2 regions of the Streptomyces sp. NPDC050085 genome follow, and region 2 is predicted to be linked to the other one. Evidence: predicted binding sites of a transcription regulator. Region 2 holds the regulator's gene; the other holds the start of a gene.

Region 1 (6,307 bases), 650 kb from region 2:
GGCAACGGGACGCCGCACAACTTCCATGTGCACGGCGTGCAGTTCAGGGTGGTCTCAGTGGACGGGCGGGAGCCGCCGCCCGAGCTGCGCGGCCGCAAGGACACGGTGTTCGTGCCGGGCGACGCGAGCGTGCGGCTGGCGCTGCGGTTCGACGGCGGCCCCGAGTTCGCCGATCCGCACACGCCGTACATGTACCACTGCCATCTGCTGTGGCACGAGGACATGGGGATGATGGGCCAGTTCGTGGTCGTCGACCGGGGGCAGGGTGCGGAGCCGATGCAGCACTGACCGGCAGCACTGACCGGCGTCACTAACCTTGTTGCATGACAACGGCACTGATCACGGGATCCACCGCGGGCATCGGCGCCGCGTTCGCCCGGCGCCTCGCAGCGGACGGCCACAACCTCGTGCTCGTCGCGCGCGACACGAAGCGGCTGCAGGAACAGGCGACCGAACTGCACGACCGGCACGGCATCGAGGCCGAGGTGCTGACGGCCGACCTCGCGACGGACACCGGCATCGCGGCCGTCGAGGAGCGGCTCGAGGACCGTAGGAACGCGGTCGATCTGCTCGTGAACAACGCCGGGTTCGGCAACAAGGGGCAGTATCTGGAAGTCCCCATGGCCGACGAGCTGACCATGCTGAAGGTGCACTGCGAGGCGGTGCTGCGGCTGACGTCGGCGGCGACCTCGGTGATGCGCGAGCGCGGGCGCGGCGGGGTGGTCAACGTGGCGTCGGTCGCGGCGTTCGTGCCGCGCGGCACCTACGGGGCGTCCAAGGCGTGGGTCGTGCAGTTCACGCAGGGCGCGGCGAAGGACCTGGCGGGCAGCGGGGTGCGGCTGATGGCGCTGTGCCCGGGCTTCGTCCGTACGGAGTTCCACCAGCGGGCCGGGATGGGCACGGACAACATCCCGAAGTGGATGTGGCTCGACGCGGACAAGCTGGTGGCGTCGGCGCTCGCCGATCTGAACCGGGGCAGGACGCTGTCGATCCCGGATCCGCGGTACAAGGCGCTGATGGGCGTGGTGAAGGTGACGCCGCGCGCGCTGCTCGGCGGGATCACGTCGCGGACGGGACGCAAGTACGGGCCGCAGTAGACCCGCGAAAAGGGCCGAGGCCCGGCTCCCCGCGACGGGGAGCCGGGCCTCGGCCGGTTACGGCTGGGGTCAGTGCGAGTGACCGTGGCCGTGACCGTGACCGGCCTCGGCCTCTTCCTCGGCCGGCTTCTCGACGACCAGGGTCTCGGTCGTCAGGAGCAGGGAGGCGATCGACGCGGCGTTCTCCAGGGCGGAGCGCGTGACCTTGACCGGGTCGATGACGCCGGCCTTGACCAGGTCGCCGTACTCGCCGGTCGCGGCGTTGTAGCCGGAGCCCTTCTCGAGCTCGGCGACCTTGGAGACGATCACGTAGCCCTCGAGGCCCGCGTTCTCCGCGATCCAGCGCAGCGGCTCGACGGCGGCGCGGCGCACGACCGCGACACCGGTGGCCTCGTCGCCGGTCTTGCCGAGGTTGCCCTCGAGGACCTTGACGGCGTGGACGAGCGCGGAGCCACCACCGGAGACGATGCCCTCCTCGACCGCGGCGCGGGTCGCGGAGATGGCGTCCTCCAGACGGTGCTTCTTCTCCTTGAGCTCGACCTCGGTCGCGGCACCGACCTTGATCACGCAGACGCCGCCGGCGAGCTTCGCGAGGCGCTCCTGGAGCTTCTCGCGGTCCCAGTCGGAGTCCGTGTTCTCGATCTCGGCCTTGATCTGGTTCACCCGGCCGACGACGTCGTCGTGGTTGCCGCCACCGTCGACGATCGTGGTGTCGTCCTTGGTGATGGTCACGCGGCGCGCGGTGCCGAGGACGTCCAGGCCGGCCTGGTCGAGCTTGAGGCCGACCTCCTCGGCGATGACGGTGGCACCGGTGAGGGTGGCCATGTCCTGCAGCATCGCCTTGCGGCGGTCACCGAAGCCCGGGGCCTTCACGGCGACGGCGTTGAACGTGCCGCGGATCTTGTTCACGACCAGGGTCGACAGGGCCTCGCCCTCGACGTCCTCGGCGATGATCAGCAGCGGCTTGGAGCCACCGGCCTGGATAACCTTCTCCAGGAGCGGGAGCAGGTCCTGGATGGACCCGATCTTGCCCTGGTGGATCAGGATGTACGGGTCGTCGAGGACGGCCTCCATACGCTCCTGGTCGGTGACGAAGTACGGGGACAGGTAGCCCTTGTCGAAGGCCATGCCCTCGGTGAAGTCGAGCTCCAGGCCGAAGGTGTTGGACTCCTCGACGGTGATGACACCGTCCTTGCCGACCTTGTCCATCGCCTCGGCGATGAGCTCGCCGACCTGGGTGTCCTGGGCGGACAGACCGGCGACGGCGGCGATGTCGGACTTCGAGTCGATCGGGCGGGCGGTCGCGAGGAGGTCCTCGGACACGGCCTTGACCGCGGCGTCGATGCCCTTCTTCAGGGCGGCCGGGGAGGCACCGGCGGCGACGTTGCGCAGGCCTTCCTTGACCAGGGCCTGGGCCAGCACGGTGGCGGTGGTCGTACCGTCACCCGCGATGTCGTTGGTCTTGGTCGCCACCTCCTTCACCAGCTGCGCGCCGAGGTTCTCGTACGGGTCCTCGACCTCGACCTCGCGGGCGATGGTCACACCGTCGTTGGTGATGGTGGGGGCGCCGAACTTCTTGTCGATGACGACGTTGCGGCCGCGGGGGCCGATCGTCACCTTGACCGTGTCGGCAAGCTTGTTGACGCCGCGCTCGAGGGCGCGACGGGCGTCCTCGTCGAACTTCAGGATCTTCGCCATGGGAGCGGTTCAGCCCTCTCGAAAAGCTGGGTTAATGAAGCTGCGCCCCTCGCCGCCCGGCATTCAGCGGGGACCAGGGGCGCAGCTCTTCAAAGCATTCGCTTCGAGGTGATTACTTCTCGACGATCGCGAGCACGTCGCGAGCCGAGAGGACGAGGTACTCCTCGCCGTTGTACTTCACCTCGGTGCCGCCGTACTTGCTGTACAGCACGATGTCGCCGGTCTTCACGTCGAGCGGAAGGCGCTCGCCGTTCTCGAAGCGGCCCGGGCCCACGGCGAGGACGACGCCCTCCTGGGGCTTCTCCTTCGCGGTGTCCGGAATGACCAGGCCGGAGGCCGTGGTCTGCTCGGCGTCGAGCGGCTGGACCACAATGCGGTCCTCGAGCGGCTTGATGGCAACCTTGGAGCTGGCGGTCGTCACGATCCGGTCTCCCCCTTCGGAGATCTACGGGGTTAACAGTCTGGGGTGGCGACCAGGTGGATCCGTCGTCGCGGGTGCCGGACCTGCCCGTCGCTGTCTGGCACTCTCCAGTGGGGAGTGCCAGAGCCGAGACTATGACCGGGATTAGCACTCGGTCAAGCGGACTGCTAATCGCCTCCGTCGCGGCGGGGGATTTCGGGGCGGGGCTGCGGCTCGGTGCGGGGTTCTGGCGTGCTGTCGGGCGTGCGTTCTCGGGTGGGTGGCCGCCTGCGCCGTGGGGCCTTCGGTCCTCGACGCGCGTGCGGCTTCGCCGTGGTTGCTCGCGCCGTTCCCCGCGCCCCTGTCGGGGCACGGCTTGATCTCGGTACGGGAACGGGGCGCGTGGAGTCCGGGGTTCCGTACGAGGGTCCTGGCATGGCCGGTCATTACCGCACGCCCAAGTCCGTCGCGGGCGACATCGCGCTGAGCCTGTTCGTGCTGTGCGTGGACGCGGTCGCGTGTGCCGCGGCCGCTGTCTGGCTGTTCGGTGCGGATGCCTCCGCCACGGCGGTGGCATGGACGTACGCCGGGCTCGCGGCGCTGATCGCCGCGTCGGCGTTCACCTTCGTCACCGAGCGGGTGCGACTGCCCGTCACGGCGGGGATGCAGATCGCCGCCGCCGTGGTCATCGGCCTCGGCGCCCTGGTCGGCTGAGACGGGGCTGCGCCCCGATCCGGCTTCTCGCCGCGGGGGTCTCGGTTCACTCCCGGGCGCGAGCCGGTAGGGGCTGAGCGCGCAGTTCCCCGCGCCCCTCAAGGCGACCAGTTGAGGCGACCGGCCACGACGGCGCCGCACCCGAAAGCCGACCCGCCGCCCCACCGGCCCGGCCCCGAAGGACCCCGCCCCCAGCGGAGCGTCACACGTAGTCCTCCAACTTCCCCACCGTGAAGCCCTGTTCCTGGATCCGGCGGAGCATGCGCGTCGTCATCTCGGTCAGCGTCGTGCCCTTGAGGTCGCCCGGGCCGCGGAAGTGGGTCAGGACGATGTCGCCGGGGTGGAGGCGGTCGCCGTCGTCGGCGTAGCGGAGGTCGTTGATCTGCATCGAGGCGCGCCACAGGACGATCGCGTCGATGCCGCAGGCGCCCGCGGCGCGGAGCGTGTCCGCGTCGTAGTTGCCGTAGGGCGGGCGCAGCAGCCGCGGGGCCGTGCCGAACCGGCCCTTGAGGCGGTCCTGTTGGCCGCAGATCTCCGCGTGCTGCTCGACGTAACCGAGGCCGGGCAGGAACGGGTGCGTGAGGGTGTGGTTCTCGACGCCCGCCCCCAGGGCACTGAGCCGGCCGAAGTGGTCGTAGCCGGGGCCCGCGACGGAGTGCGTGAGGAACATCGAGATCGGCAGCCGCAGGTCGCGGACCATGTCGACGAAGCGGGGGTCCTTCTCGGCCCCGTCGTCGAAGGTGAGGAAGACCACCTTGTCGCGGGTCGGTACGCGGTCGATCACCGGCGGGACCGCACCGGCGGCCCGGGGCGGGAGCACCCGGTGGGCGGGGGGTCTCGGCGCCCGGGCCAGCGGGGCCGCAAGGCCCCACCGGCGGTGGGCGTCGGGGGCCGGGGCACCGGCCGCACCGGGTCGCGGATGGTGCCGGACCTTCTGTGCGGCCTTTCTGCCCATGCGCTCGATCGGGTCGACGGACTGCGCGCACCCGGTGAGCAGCGCGACGGCCAGGGCGCAGCCGACAAGCCGCGCCCCGGTCCGCCGAACGGCCGCCCCCGCCCACGGAGTTGTCACAGGTAGTCCTCCAGGCGGGCCACCGCGTATCCCTTGTCGGTGACGTACTTCATGAACGTGCGGATCATGTCGGGCATCGTGCCCTTCCAGTCCGACCGTCCGCGGAAATGCGTGAGGATGATGTCGCCCGGATGGATGTCCCGGTCCCACTCGCGGTAGTCCATACGGTCCACGAACGCCTCGGCGTTCCAGATCGGCGCGTACTTGATGCCGCAGGCCTTCGCGGCCTTGAGGGTGTCCTGGTTGTAGTTGCCGAACGGCGGGCGGAAGAGCGTCGGGCGCTTGCCGTACTTCTGCGCGATGACGTCCTGCATGCCGCAGATCTCGTGCTTCTGCTGCGCGTAGGACAGGCCCGGCATGTAGCGGTGGTGCAGCGTGTGGTTGTTGAGGGTGACGCCCAGGCTCTGCGCCTTCTTGAAGTAGTCGTACTCGGGCTTGACCTCGGCGTCGGTCAGGAACGCCGTGTACGGGATCCGCAGGTCGCTCATCATCTTCAGGAACGCCGGGTCCTTCTCGGCCCCGTCGTCGATGGTGAGGAAGACGACCCGGTCCTTGGTGGGGATCGTCGTGAAGACCGGCGGCAGACCGAGCGCGGCCTGGTCGTCGACCTCGAAGCCCTTGCGCGGCTTGATGACGGGCTTCTTCGCGGGCGGCTTCGGCGCGGCCAGCGGCACCTTGCCCAGGCCCCAGCGCTTGGCGGCGGCGATCCGGTGCGCCTGCTGGGCCTTGAGCTTGGTGGCGTACGAGTCGAGGGCGCGGGCGGGCGGGGCGTTCAGGGCCTGCTGACCCGGAGCCGGCTTGACCGTGTCGCTGTCGGAGCCGGTCGCGCAGCCGGTGGCGAGCGCGGCGGTGACCAGGGCGGCCGAGACGACGCGGATCGCGGGCCCGCGCCGGGCGCGGGGCGACCCCTTGCGCATCCCCTCGAGCGCCCCCTTGATGGCGGTTTCGTCGTTTTGTCGTACTAGTTGCATGGCGCCGGATCCTCGCAGCTCAAGGCCCTGATCAGGGGCCGACACCGCGGCCGGGCGCGCACCGTCCTCCGACTGGCCCACAATGATGCGGTGAACGACTTCTCCGCCCTGCTCACCCCGCCCGGCCAGGCCCTGCTCGACGAACTGCGCGACCACGACCCGGCCCAGGAGCTGGCGCTCGCCACCCGGCTGCGCCGCGAGCACCCGGCCGAGCTCGTCTCGGCGGCGCTCGCGCAGGCCCGGCTGCGACAGCGGGCGGTGGCGAAGTTCGGTGCCGAGGACGCGGCCCGGATGTACTTCACGCCGAACGGGGTCGAGCAGGCCACCCGCACGAGCGTCGCCGCGCACCGCGCCG
Region 2 (6,307 bases):
GCGCAGCAACCGCTCCTGCTCGGGGTCGAGCTTCTGCGGCGTCATCACCTCGACGTGCACGATCAGGTCGCCCCGGCCGCCGCCCCGCAGATGCGTGACGCCGCGCCCGTGCAGCGGCACCGACTGGCCCGATTGCGTGCCGGGCCGGATGTCGATCTCCTCGAGCCCGTCGAGCGTCTCCAGCGGCACCTTCGTACCGAGAGCGGCCGCGGTCATCGGGATGGTCACGGTGCAGTGCAGATCGTCGCCGCGCCGCTGGAAAACAGGATGCGGCAGCTCATGGATCTCGACGTACAGATCCCCGGCCGGACCGCCACCGGGCCCGACCTCGCCCTCGCCGGCGAGCTGGATCCGCGTCCCGTTGTCCACACCGGCCGGGATCTTCACGGTCAGCGTCCGCCGCGACCGGATGCGACCGTCACCGGCGCACTCCGGGCAGGGCGTCGGCACCACGGTCCCGAAGCCCTGACACTGCGGACACGGCCGCGAGGTCATGACCTGCCCGAGGAAGGACCGCGTGACCTGCGAAACCTCGCCCCGCCCGCGACACATGTCACAGGTCTGGGCGGAAGTCCCCGGCGCGGCACCTTCCCCACTACAGGTCGTACACACGACAGCGGTGTCGACCTGGATGTCCTTGGTGGTGCCGAAGGCGGCCTCGTCCAGCTCGACCTCGAGCCGGATCATGGCGTCCTGGCCGCGACGGGTCCTGGACCTCGGCCCACGCTGCGACGCCGTCCCGAAGAACGCGTCCATGATGTCCGAGAAGTTCCCGAACCCGCCCTGCCCGAAGCCGCCGGCCCCGCCGCCGGACTGCGACAGGGGGTCGCCCCCCAGGTCGTAGACCTGCTTCTTCTGCGGGTCGGAGAGGACCTCGTATGCGGCGTTGATCTCCTTGAAGCGCTCCTGAGTCTTCGGGTCCGGATTCACATCCGGGTGAAGCTCACGGGCCAGCCTCCGGAAGGCCTTCTTGATCTCGTCCTGGGAAGCGTCGCGGCGCACGCCGAGTACGGCGTAGTAGTCCGTGGCCACTTACGACTCCGCCAGGATCTGTCCGACGTAACGTGCCACTGCGCGTACTGCTCCCATCGTTCCCGGGTAATCCATGCGGGTCGGTCCGACCACGCCGAGCTTGGCGACTGCCTCGCCGCCCGAACCGTAGCCGACCGACACGACGGACGTGGAGTTGAGTCCCTCATGGGCGTTCTCGTGACCGATCCGTACGGCCATGCCCGAATCCCCCACCTCACCAAGCAACTTGAGGAGGACGACCTGCTCCTCGAGAGCCTCGAGGACGGGTCGGATGGTGAGGGGAAAGTCATGTCCGAAGCGGGTGAGATTGGCGGTGCCGCCGATCATCAGCCGTTCCTCGGATTCTTCGACGAGCGTCTCCAGCAGAGTGGAGAGCACCGTCGCGACCGTGCCGCGGTCCTCCGCTTCGAAGGCCTCCGGCAGATCCTGCACCAGCTGCGGCACGTCGGCGAAGCGACGGCCCGCGACGCGGCTGTTGAGCCGGGCCCGCAGGTCCGCCAGGGACGATTCGCCGAACGGCGCCGGGCAGTCGATCATCCGCTGCTCCACGCGCCCGGTGTCCGTGATCAGTACGAGCATCAGACGGGCGGGCGCGAGCGACAACAGCTCGCAGTGGCGCACGGTGGAGCGGGTCAGGGACGGGTACTGCACGACCGCGACCTGCCGCGTCAGCTGCGCGAGCAGCCGCACGGTCCGGCCGACGACGTCGTCCAGGTCGACGGCGCCCTCCAGGAAGTTCTGCACGGCGCGCCGCTCCGGCGCCGTCATCGGCTTCACCGCGGTGAGCTTGTCGACGAAGAGGCGGTACCCCTTGTCGGTGGGGATGCGCCCGGCGCTGGTGTGCGGCTGGGCGATGAACCCCTCGTCCTCCAGGGCCGCCATGTCGTTGCGCACGGTCGCCGGCGAGACGCCGAGACTGTGCCGCTCGGTCAGCGCCTTGGAACCGACCGGCTCCTCGGTGCCGACGTAGTCCTGGACGATGGCGCGCAGCACTTCGAGCCTGCGTTCACTGAGCACGGGCGCACACCTCCAGCGTCTTCCTGTCCGGCACCTGCTGTCCGGCACCTGATTGGCACTCGCTGCGGGTGAGTGCCAGTCGTCCCCGGCTCAGTGTACGGCCGACGGGTACGGCCCCGGCAAGGGCGCTAGCGTCGACACATGCACGGCATCGACTGGAAGTCCACGGGATGGGAAGAGCTGGCACCGCACGTGGGGCGGGTCCGGCTGCCCGGCTGGGACTGCACGACCGGCCTCGTCGTCGGCGACGGCGCCGCCCTGCTGATCGACACCGGATCCACACTGCGTGAAGGCTCCCGGCTGCGCACGGACGCCCAGCGCCTCCTCGGACCACACGCGCGAGTGACCCATGTCGCACTGACCCACCCGCACTTCGACCACGTCCTCGGCACCGCCGCGTTCTCGGGCGTCGAGGTCTACGGGGCCGCGGGCATCGACACCGTCTTCGCGACCGGCGCCGACGAACTCCGCGTCGACGCGGAACGTCAGGGCGTCGACCCGGACGCGGCCGCCGAGGCCGTCGACACCCTGGTCACACCGCGCCACCGGGTCTGCGGGGAGTGGACGCTCGACCTGGGCGACGGCCTGCAGGTGCTCCTCGCGAACGTCGGCCCGGGCCACACGGGCCACGACCTCGCGGTCCTCGTCCCCGGCGTCCCCGGCGTCCCCGGCACCCGGGAGATCGTCTTCTGCGGCGACCTGGTCGAGGAGTCGGGCGAACCCCAGGCGGGCCCGGACGCGGCCCCGCACCACTGGCCGGCCGCGCTCGACCGCCTCCTGGACCTGGGCGGCGAGGACGCGGTCTACGTCCCCGGGCACGGTTCGGTGGTGAATGCGGCGTTCGTCCGCGAGCAGCGCGCCACACTGGCGTCACGTTTCGGCGTGTCGTAGCCGGGACCTGCGCGCTTCTCCTATCGTCGGCCGAATGCGCCAGTACAGCCCCGATCTGACTCCCCCGTGGAAGCGGAACAAGCCGGCCCCCGAGGTCCCGGCGGACCAGGACCTCGTTGTCGAGGAGGTCACTACGGGCTTCTGCGGAGCGGTGGTTCGCGTCGAGAAGACGGCGCAGGGCCCGACAGTGACCCTGGAGGACCGCTTCGGCAAGCTCCGGGTCTTCCCCATGGAGCCGCGCGGCTTCCTCCTCGAAGGCAAGCCCGTCACCCTCGTACGCCCTTCAGCGGGCGGCCCCGCCCGGCCGACCCGCACCGCGTCGGGCTCGGTGGCGGTCCCCGGCGCCCGCGCCCGCGTGGCCCGGGCCGGCCGCATCTACGTAGAGGGAAAGCACGACGCCGAACTCATCGAGCGGGTCTGGGGCGACGACCTGCGCATCGAGGGCGTCGCGGTCGAGTTCCTCGAGGGCGTCGACGACCTCCCGGCGATCGTGTCCGAGTTCGCGCCGGGCCCCGACGCACGCCTCGGCGTCCTGGTCGACCACCTGGTCCCCGGCACCAAGGAATGGAAGATCGCGCAGTCGGTGACGAGCGCACACGCCCTGGTCGTCGGCCACCCGTACATCGACATCTGGGAGGCGGTGAAGCCGTCCTCGGTGGGCATCGACGCCTGGCCCCGCATCCCGCACGGCCAGGACTGGAAGACGGGCGTGTGCCGCGCACTCGGCTGGCGAGTGGCGAACACGGGCGAGGCCTGGCAGCACATCCTGTCCCGGGTCCACACGTACAAGGACCTGGAGCCGGAACTCCTGGGCAGGGTGGAGGAATTGATCGACTTCGTGACGGCCCCGTAAGGGACGCGGGGCTGTGCCGATATGCGGCTCCGCCGCGTGGGCGCGAGCAGGCGAACTCAGTCGACCAGGTCCCGCACAACCCCGTCCGCCAACAACCGCCCCCGCAGGGTCAGCACAGCCCGCCCCGCGTCGAACGCCGCCCCCTCCAACAACCCACCCGCGACAGCCTTCCGGGCCGCCGCCAGCCCCGCGGGCTTCAGCAACGACACGGGACACCCGTCCTTCAACCGCAGCTCCAACAGGATCCGCTCGACCCGCCGGTCCTCATCGGCGAGAACCTCCCGCCCGGCCCCGGGCGACTTCCCCGCGGCCAGCGCCCCCGCATACGCCCCGGGATGCTTCACGTTCCACCACCGCACCCCGCCCACGTGCGAGTGCGCCCCGGGCCCGGCCCCCCACCAGTCGGCCCCCCGCCAGTACAACTCGTTGTGCAGACACCGGCCCGCCTCGGACGTGGCCCAGTTCGACACCTCGTACCAGTCGAACCCGGCCCCCGACAGCACCTCGTCCGCGATCAGGTACCGGTCGGCGTGCACGTCGTCGTCGGTCATCGGCACCTCGCCACGGCGGATCCGCCGAGCGAGCTGCGTCCCCTCCTCGACGATCAGCGCGTACGCGGAGACGTGGTCGGGCCCGGCCCCGATGGCCGCGTCCAGGGACGCCCGCCAGTCCTCGTCCGTCTCCCCCGGCGTGCCGTAGATCAGGTCGAGGTTCACGTGCTCGAACCCGGCGGCCCGCGCCTCGGCGACGCACGCCTCTGGCCGCCCGGGCGTGTGCGTACGGTCGAGGACCTTCAGTACGTGCTGTCGCGCGCTCTGCATCCCGAACGAGACGCGATTGAAGCCGCCGGCCCGCAGCTCGGCCAGGTACGCCGGATCCACGGACTCCGGGTTCGCCTCCGTCGTCACCTCCGCGTCCTCGGCCAGGCCGAACTCGTCGCGGATCGCCGTCAGCATGCGTACGAGATCGGAGGCGGCCAGCAGCGTCGGCGTACCGCCCCCGACGAAGACGGTCCGCACGGGCCGGGGGTCGTCCCCGAGCACCTTGCGGGCCAGGCGCACCTCTTCGACCAGCGTGTCCGCGTAGTTGTCACGGGAGGCGAGGACGCCTCCGGTACCGCGCAGCTCGGTCGCCGTGTAGGTGTTGAAGTCGCAGTACCCGCAGCGCGTGGCGCAGTACGGGACGTGGAGGTAGAAGCCGAGGGGACGCGACGCGGCGTCGGCCAGGGCCGCGGCGGGCAGGGAACCGTCGGCGGGGACGGGCTCGCCGTCGGGGAGTGCGGAAGGCATGCCCCCATTGTCCAGCCTCCCCGGGGTTCACTGGGCCTGCAGCACCAGCAGGGCGAGGTCGTCGTCCGGCGGGCTGTCCGCGAAGGCGTGCACCAGGCGCCGGATCCGCTCGGCGAGCAGCGGCGCGGTGAGCCCCGCGCACCCGGCGAGGGCCTGGGTGAGCCCGTCGCCGTCGTCGAACTGGTGGTGCCCGCGGCGCCGCTCGGTCACCCCGTCGGTGACGCACAGGAGCGTGTCCCCGGTGTGCAGCTCGAACGTTTCGCTCGTGTAGTCGGGGTCGTCGACCACTCCGAGCAGCACCTGCGGGACGGCCGCCGGGGCGACCTGCCCGTCGGGCCGCATCAGCAGGGGCAGCGGGTGCCCGGCGGAGGCGAGCGTGCAGTACATGCCGCTGCCGTCCTCGGCCGGGATCAGCTCCCCGTACAGGAGTGAGAGGAAGCGGGAGGCGGAGCCCTCGGGCGGGATGCCCTGGCCGCCGGCCGCGGCGAGCGCGCGGGCGGCGGCGTCGGCGGCCTCGGTGGCGTCGTCGAGCAGCAGCCGGTTGAGCCGGTCCAGGACCTGGGCGACCGGATAGCCCTCGCGGGCGAGCAGGCGCAGCCAGGGCCGGGCGAGCCCGATGACGACGGCCGCCTCGGGTCCCTTGCCCTGGACGTCGCCGAGCGCGAAGCACCAGCGGCCGTCGCCCGCGGGGAAGACGTCGTAGAAGTCGCCGCCGGGGCCGCCCTGTTCCTTGGGCTCGTAGACGAGGGCGCTCTTGACGCCGGGGATCTCGGCGATGGACGTGGGCAGCAGGCCGCGCTGCAGGATGCGGCTGATGGTGGCCTGCCGGGTGAAGCGGCGGGCCGCGCTGACGGCGAGCGCGACCCGGCGGCTGAAGTCCTCGACGAGCCCGTTGATCTCGTCGGGGAAGCGGAGCAGCCCGGCGCGCCCGATGAGCAGGGTGCCGAGGGTGCGGCCGCCGGCGGACAGCGGGTAGGCGAGCGCGGATCCGGAGTCCTCCAGGGCGGCGCCGCCCCGCGTTTCGAAGGGCCAGGGCACGGGGACGGCCCCGGTGCGCACGGAGTCGGGCAGCTGTGGCGGCTCCTTCTCCAGGATCCGGCGCAGCTCCTCGGTGCGGGCCTCGTGCATGTGCCAGACGCGGGCCAGGCGCGGCGCGGGCATGGGGTCCGCCCCGCGCAGGTCGTACGCGGCGGTGCCGGGCAGGCTCCGGCCCTCCTCGTCGTGG

What was found. Region 2 encodes HrcA, which represses chaperone genes, less so after heat shock. Its sites were predicted from a motif close to TTNGCACTCNGNNNNNCNGAGTGCNAA; they were not measured.
Region 1: groES (co-chaperone GroES) is a predicted target of HrcA. The motif match lies at 3,361-3,387, and genes of this name have one in related genera.

The regions. Positions count from the first base shown of each region.
Region 1 covers NZ_JBITJZ010000002.1:773,033-779,339, forward strand. The annotation lists gene ACIBUY_RS11835 (multicopper oxidase family protein) at 1-288, shown strand, start outside; gene ACIBUY_RS11840 (SDR family oxidoreductase) at 324-1,097, shown strand; gene groL (chaperonin GroEL) at 1,167-2,795, opposite strand; gene groES (co-chaperone GroES) at 2,908-3,216, opposite strand; gene ACIBUY_RS11855 (hypothetical protein) at 3,631-3,909, shown strand; gene ACIBUY_RS11860 (polysaccharide deacetylase family protein) at 4,112-4,981, opposite strand; gene ACIBUY_RS11865 (polysaccharide deacetylase family protein) at 4,978-5,952, opposite strand; gene ACIBUY_RS11870 (class I SAM-dependent methyltransferase) at 6,043-6,307, shown strand, end outside.
Region 2 covers NZ_JBITJZ010000002.1:119,213-125,519, forward strand. The annotation lists gene dnaJ (molecular chaperone DnaJ) at 1-1,032, opposite strand, end outside; gene hrcA (heat-inducible transcriptional repressor HrcA) at 1,033-2,049, opposite strand; gene ACIBUY_RS08960 (MBL fold metallo-hydrolase) at 2,191-2,940, shown strand; gene ACIBUY_RS08965 (DUF3097 domain-containing protein) at 2,975-3,793, shown strand; gene hemW (radical SAM family heme chaperone HemW) at 3,850-5,082, opposite strand; gene ACIBUY_RS08975 (SpoIIE family protein phosphatase) at 5,110-6,307, opposite strand, start outside.